DNA from 2 places in the Novosphingobium sp. EMRT-2 genome. Region 2 is predicted to be linked to the other one. Evidence: predicted binding sites of a transcription regulator. Region 2 holds the regulator's gene; the other holds the start of a gene.
What was found. Region 2 encodes LexA, which represses DNA repair genes until DNA is damaged. Its sites were predicted from a motif close to GTTCCNCNCTTGTTCT; they were not measured.

Region 1: a site for LexA is predicted at 2,009-2,024, ahead of FA702_RS01290 (toprim domain-containing protein). Genes of this name have one in related genera too.

Annotation. Positions count from the first base shown of each region.
Region 1 covers NZ_CP039695.1:232,983-236,389, forward strand. Annotated here, with positions in the region: gene chrA (chromate efflux transporter) at 1-801, opposite strand, end outside; gene FA702_RS01285 (sulfite exporter TauE/SafE family protein) at 1,095-1,904, opposite strand; gene FA702_RS01290 (toprim domain-containing protein) at 2,109-3,119, shown strand; gene FA702_RS01295 (ParB/RepB/Spo0J family partition protein) at 3,152-3,407, shown strand, end outside.
Region 2 covers NZ_CP039695.1:579,147-582,553, forward strand. Annotated here, with positions in the region: gene moaC (cyclic pyranopterin monophosphate synthase MoaC) at 1-399, shown strand, start outside; gene FA702_RS03020 (molybdopterin molybdotransferase MoeA) at 396-1,601, shown strand; gene lexA (transcriptional repressor LexA) at 1,659-2,351, shown strand; gene FA702_RS03030 (ComEC/Rec2 family competence protein) at 2,345-3,407, opposite strand, start outside.

The DNA.
Region 1 (3,407 bases), 350 kb from region 2:
CTGCTGGGCCATATAAGCCAGTACGGCATAGGCTCCGCCAAAGGTGACCACGGCGAGCTGCGAGAAAAAGCTGCCGATCTCCCACAGCACATGGCCGCGCCCAAGCGTCACGAGGATAACTGCCATCGGTGCCGCCCAGATGGCGGCCCAGACGATGATTGTCCTTAGGGTCTGACCCCAGGGACGAGGGCCGGAAACGGGAGTTGCGCCGCCGGGTTTTATTCCCAACCATTCGGGTTTTGACGCAGCAACCAGCATGCCGATCGCGCCCGCGCCGAGCACGACGAGTGGGAAGGGCAGGTTGAGGAAGAAGAGCGCGGCGAAAGCGACCACGGCCAGCGCCTTCTTGAAGGCGGTATTGAGCGCACGGCCCGCTATGCGCAGCAGCGCCTGCACCACGATTGCCAGGACGGCCGCCTTGATTCCCAGGAACAATGCCGCAAACCAGTCGAGGTTGGCCGCAAACGCATAGAGCATCGATAGTCCGAGCATCACCAGAGCACCGGGGATGACGAACAATAGCCCTGCGGCAAGCCCGCCGCGCAGACCGTGCAGTTTCCAGCCGATCCAGGTGGCGAGCTGCTGGGCCTCGGGACCGGGCAACAGGTGGCAGAAGTTCAGCGCGTGGAGATATTGATCCTCGCTAACCCATTGGCGCTCATCCACCAGTTCGCGGTGCATGAGCGCGATCTGACCGGCCGGCCCCCCGAAGCTGAGAAAACCGATACGTGTGAATACCCGTAACAGTTCGCCAAAATCCGGGCGATCGGTCGAAACAGTCGATTCGGCAAATTTGGTCACTCTTCCCCATGCCTTTCCATCCGCTCGGCCGCGGACAAACAAGGCAACACTTGGGCGGTGACGCCTGACCGGGAGGTTGCTTCGCCCCGGCATCGCCAATGTAGACCGGGCATGCCCAAACCGCAACGCCAGTTGGTGCTCACACGCTGGGCCTGCCGAATGAACCCAACCCGATCCACAAGCAGCCCCATTGCCGTTGAATGCGGGATTGCCTCAAATCTGGATCCCGTCCTGTCGCGCGGCGCGAACCGGTCGTCGATGTCGGCGCGTGAGCGTGGCCCGGAGGCCGCGGGTTACGTGTGCCGCCAGACCTTGACGGCTGAGATTACGAGGATTGCGGCCAGCGCCGGTAGCAGGACAGATCCCGGAACGATCCCCAGCAGCAGTCCGCCGACAAGGGTTCCGCAGATCGAGCCGAGCGCCATCACCAGAAGGAACGTCCGGTTGCGGCCGAGCACGGCGAAGCTCTGGTCGCGGCTATAGCGCGTGAAGCCGACCAGCATGGTCGGCAGGCTCACCGCGAGCGACAGGCTGCCGGCCAGCTTTATATCGGTGCCGAACAGCAGCACGAGTGTCGGGATCAGCAGCTCGCCGCCCGCCACGCCCAGCAGCGACGCGACAATACCGATGGCAAGCCCTGCGACAATACCGGCGACAAGCTGAGCGGTCCCGGCCAATGGCGGCTGGCCCGCGCTGGAGCCGTGGCAGAAGAGCAGCACCGCCGCGATGGCCACCAGCAGCACGGCAATGACCTTGTAGAGGGTCTCGGACTTCGCCCGCACTGCCCATCCGGCGCCGAACCAGGCACCAATGAGACTGCCGGTGAGCAAGTTGAGGATTATCGGCCAGTGCGCGGCGACAGCTTCGAATGGGACCGACTTGGTGCGGAAAATGAGGGCGGTGGCGACCACGATCAGGCTCATGGCCTTGTTGAGGATGACAGCCTCAAGCGGTGCGAACCGGAAGGTGCCGATCAGGAGTGGCAACCGAAACTCCGCGCCGCCCAGACCGATAAGACCGCCGAGAGAGCCGATTACCGCGCCGCCGCCAAATGCCATCGGCAGGTTACGGGCGGGCGCTGCATTGGCGGTATCCTGCATCATGGCGCCGTGGTTACACCGACGCCGAGGTGGGTGCAGCTACTTTAAGGTCGGCGCCGAGAACGAGCGGGTCGATGAAGCCGAGCGCGATACCAACAAGACTGGCAAGTACAAGAGCAGAACGAAGCGCCAAATTCTGGCTTCATGTCATGAACGAACTCAAGACCCGAAGTGTGGAGGATAACGAGCAGCCGAGCAGCCGAGCAGTTGGCGACTCCGGTCGCTTCCCTTTTCAAAAAGCTGACTCAGGAAGTGAGGGATGGGAGAGGGAAGGTGCCTTTCGGAGCCTTTATGTCTGCCACATCCCGCTTTCGCCAGAGCCGTGACCTGGAGTCCCAGGCGGTTGATCTCGTCAGGCATCTTGGCGGGATTTGGTCGCCAGATGGCGCGATGTGCCGGTGCCCGGCCCATGATGACCGTACACCCAGCCTGTCGGTTCGCGTCGGCGAGAAGGCGCTACTCTTCAAATGCTTCGCGGGCTGCGACACTATCGATGTAATCCGTGCAATCAGGCGCCTCGACAAGGATATTCCGCTGAGCGCCGGGCGAGATGGTTCGCAATCCGTTTCAGCGCTCAGCCCCGCATGGCTGCGGCAACGGGCGCTGGACCTATGGGACGATGGACGTCCGCTGGCAGGAACGCCCGCCGATCATTACCTCCAGCGCCGCGCCATCACCCTGTTGCCGCCAGCTTTGCGATATCACCCGCGCACGCCGTTGGGCCGAGGAAAGCTGGCCGTATTCAGGCCGGCCATGATCGCGGCACTCCATGAGCGGCGACACGTGGTCGCGCTCCAGCGGACATTCCTGGACCCCAACGAACCGCTCCGCGCCCGCGATCTCACCAACCCGCGCCGCATGCTGGGGTATCCCGGCGGCGGCGCGGTCATGCTCGCACCGGCAACCGACACACTGGGCTTAGCTGAAGGCATCGAAACCGCCCTCTCGGCCATTCTCCTGCTCGACATCCCGGTCTGGGCGACGCTTGGCAACGAACGCCTCGCTCATATCGCCATTCCCGACAGCGTCACCCGTCTGATCCTGCTGCCCGACAATGATCGCGGCGGGCGGATCGGCGCGGCCAAGGCCATGAATGCTTATGCGATGCCGGGCCGGACGATCGAGGTTGTCTGGCCGCCCCAGGGCTTCAACGACTGGAATGATGTCCTGCGAGCGGAAGGAAAGGGGGTGGGGAGCTGGTTGCGGCAAGCGGCCTGAATGGTCTGGCCTCGTCCGTCAGGAGAATATCCATGTCCCAACCCATCATCCTCGTACCAGCGAGCAAGCTCGCCAAGTCGCCGAGCAATGTGCGCAAGGCCAGCGACGCCGAGGCCGACGCCCAGCTTGAAGCCAGCATTGTTGCGCACGGCGTGCTGCAGAACCTCATCGGCTTGCCCGTCGCGCGCAAGAAGGGGCAATACCGCATCACCGCCGGCGGTCGCCGCCTCGATGCCGTCCATCGCGCAATCGAAAAGGGTGAACTCCCCGCCGACTACGAACTGCCGG
Region 2 (3,407 bases):
GGCCGCATCCGCATGACGCCGGCCACGCTTGCCGCCATCCGCGATGGCGATGCGCCAAAGGGCGACGTTCTGGCGGCAGCGCGGATCGCCGGGATCATGGCGGCGAAGAAGGCGGGCGAGCTCATCCCCCTGTGCCATCCGCTTGCGCTCAATGCGATCGCAGTGGAGTTTGCCTTCGTGCCCGATGGCGTGGAGGTGACCGCCACCGCGTCGCTCACTGGCCGGACCGGGGTGGAAATGGAAGCGCTGACCGCCGTCTCGATCGCGCTGCTGACCATCTACGACATGGCCAAGGCGCTGGACAAGGGCATGGTGATCGAACAGGTCCGCCTGATCGAAAAGCGCGGCGGCAAGTCGGGCACGTGGCGCGCGGATGAAGGGCCGCAAGATAAGGCATGAAGACGCCGCCGTTACCGCTGGAGGAGGCGCAGCGCCGCCTGCTCGCCCTGGCCCCCTCACTGCCGGTCGAACACCGCCCCGCTGCCGAATGCGTGGGTTTCCATCTCGCCCAGCCGCTTGCCGCGCGGCGCAACCAGCCCGAGGCCGCGCTCTCCGCCATGGACGGATACGCCCTGCGCGCCACCGACCTTCCCGGGCCGTGGACCGTGGTAGGCGAAAGCGCCGCCGGCCATCCGTTCGACGGGACGGTCGCGCCCGGACAGGCGGTGCGGATCAGCACCGGCGCCGTGGTTCCCGACGGCGCGGACATGGTGCTGATCCAGGAAGACGCCGCTCGCGTCGGCGACAGCCTGCGTCTTACCGGCGAACCGCCCCTGCCCCGGGACAAACACATCCGCCCGCGCGGCATGGATTTCGCCCTCGATGCACCCTTGCTGCCGGCCGGGCAGCGCATGGGGCCGGCGCAGATCGCCCTCGCCGTGTCCGCCGGGCATCATTACCTTGCCGTGCGCCGGCCAGTGAAGCTCGCCGTGATCGATTGCGGCGATGAGCTGGTCGCCCCCGGCACCCCGCTCGCGCCCCACCAGATTCCCGCCAGCAATGGCCCGATGCTGGCCGCGCTGGCGGCAAGCTGCCGGGTCGTGACCGACCGCATCGGACCGACCCCCGACCGGCTCGATGACCTCATCGCAGCGCTGGATCGCGTGCGCGATGCCGATGTGGTGGTCACAAGCGGCGGCGCTTCGGTGGGCGACCACGATCTCGTTCGCCCGGCAATCGAGGCCACCGGCGCCACGCTGGACTTCTGGCGGGTCGCGATCAAGCCGGGCAAGCCGCTGATGGTGGCGCAACGCGGCGCGCAAGTGATCCTGGGCCTGCCCGGCAATCCCGCCGCCGCTTTCGTTACCGGCTACCTGTTCCTGCTGCCGCTCCTCCGGGCCGCGCTGGGCGCGGCGGAAACCTTGCCACGCGTTATTCCCGCCCGCCTCGCGCAGGATATGCCGGCCGGTGGCGGACGTACCGAATTCCTGCGCGCCCGCTGGGACGGTGCCAGCGTGACGCTCGATCCCCTGCAGGATTCCGGTGCGTTGTCGTCGCTCGCGCGCAGCAACGCGCTGGTCCGGCGCGAAGCCCGCGCGCCATTGAAGCCTGCGGGAACAGATGTTCCGGTCTATTTGCTGGAAAATGGCGGAATTGCTTGACGGGTGCGTTTTAGTTGCTTATTCGTTCCGTATTCGTTCACTATGGAGTGACGCGCAATGCTGACGCGCAAGCAGCACGAACTGCTGACTTTCATCCAGCTCCGGCTTGAGGAGTCCGGCATTTCCCCCTCGTTCGAGGAAATGAAAGAAGCGCTCGATCTCAAATCGAAATCGGGCGTCCACCGCCTGATTTCCGCGCTGGAGGAACGCGGCTTCATCCGTCGGCTACCCAACCGCGCCCGCGCTCTGGAAGTGCTGCGCCAGCCGGACAGCGCAACCACCAAGGCCGCGTCGCGCACGGCTCCCGCCAACGATGTGGTCGTGCCGCTGCGCAGCCCGCCGAAGACCGCACCGGCGCCGGCGAACGACGTCATCGAAGTGCCGCTTCACGGCCGCATCGCCGCCGGCGCCCCGATCGAGGCGCTGGAAGGTTCCAGCGTACTGCCGGTGCCCGCCGCCCTGCTCGGCGCGGGGGAGCATTACGCGCTGGAAGTATCCGGGGATTCGATGGTCGATGCCGGGATTTTCGATGGCGATTTCGCGCTGGTCCGGCGCACAGACATCGCCCGCGATGGTGAAATCGTGGTGGCGCTGATCCGGGGCGAGGAAGCGACGCTCAAGTACCTGCGCCGCGAAAAGGGCATGATCCGGCTCGATCCCGCGAACGCCGCCTACGATCCGCAATACTACCGTCCCGATGAAGTGCAGGTGCAGGGCAAGCTCGCGGGGTTGCTGCGCCGCTATCACTGATCCGTTGATGCGGGCGACGGCGCGGCTTCCGGCCGGCGCGTCGCCGTCCAGCGATACCAGCCGTGGTGCCCCTGCGTCTCGGCTACGGTGCGCACGGTTCCGGCGGCAAGATCGATGGTCAGCCCGCCGGTTCGCGCCAGCAAGGCCCGGTCCGCCTTCAGCATCCGGGGCAGGCAGGTCCGCGGCAGCCGGCGGTCGGCGATGACGATGTCCGCCGCCGCGCAGGCCCGCTTCAGTTCCCCGATCTCCACCAGATCCTGCCCGCGCGCCATCAGCACCACGAATGCGCGCTCTCCCCGTTTCAATACTATCCGGCAGAAATCACCGTTGCAGGCCGCGCCGGGCCAGGTATCGAGCGGCCGCACATCTCCTTCCATGCCGGCCATTTCCAGCAGGTTCTCGCGCGTGTACTCCCCGCGAGTCTGGCGCAGCACTAGCAGGTCCTCCCCCTCTCCGGTAATTCCCACATTGCGGCCGTCGCCCGATACCAGGATGTCGGGCGGGCGCATGGTGGCAAAGACCAGCGCGGCCACCGTCGCCGGAACGAAGCCCCACAAGCGGACGGTGCCGGTCCACAGCGCCAGCCACAGCCCGCCGGCAACGAACAGCGCGAACACCCCGGGCGGCATCGACGGCATCAGCGTCACCGCGCCGGGCTGCCCCGCCGTCACGTGCGCCAGCCACAGCAGGAGTTCGAGCGACTTGCCCGTCAGCCACCACGCCGGCCCGCCCGCCCCCACCACGTCCAGCACCAGCGCCAGCGCGATCAGCGGCATGGTCACGAACGTGGTCAGCGGAATGGCGATGACGTTGGCCGCCGCGCCGTAGATCCCGGCGCGGTGGAAATGGAACAGCCCGATCGGCATCAGCGCCAGTTCGATCACGAGTCCCGTCGCGAGCAGCATCACGAGATGCCGCCCCAGGCGAAGCAGTACCCCTTCCTCGCGCGCGGCCAGGAAGCGCTTGGCCGGGGCGGAACCGTGGAACGCGATGATCGCGATCACGGAAGCGAAGCTCATCTGGAAACTCGGCCCGAATACGGCCTCGGGCCAGAAC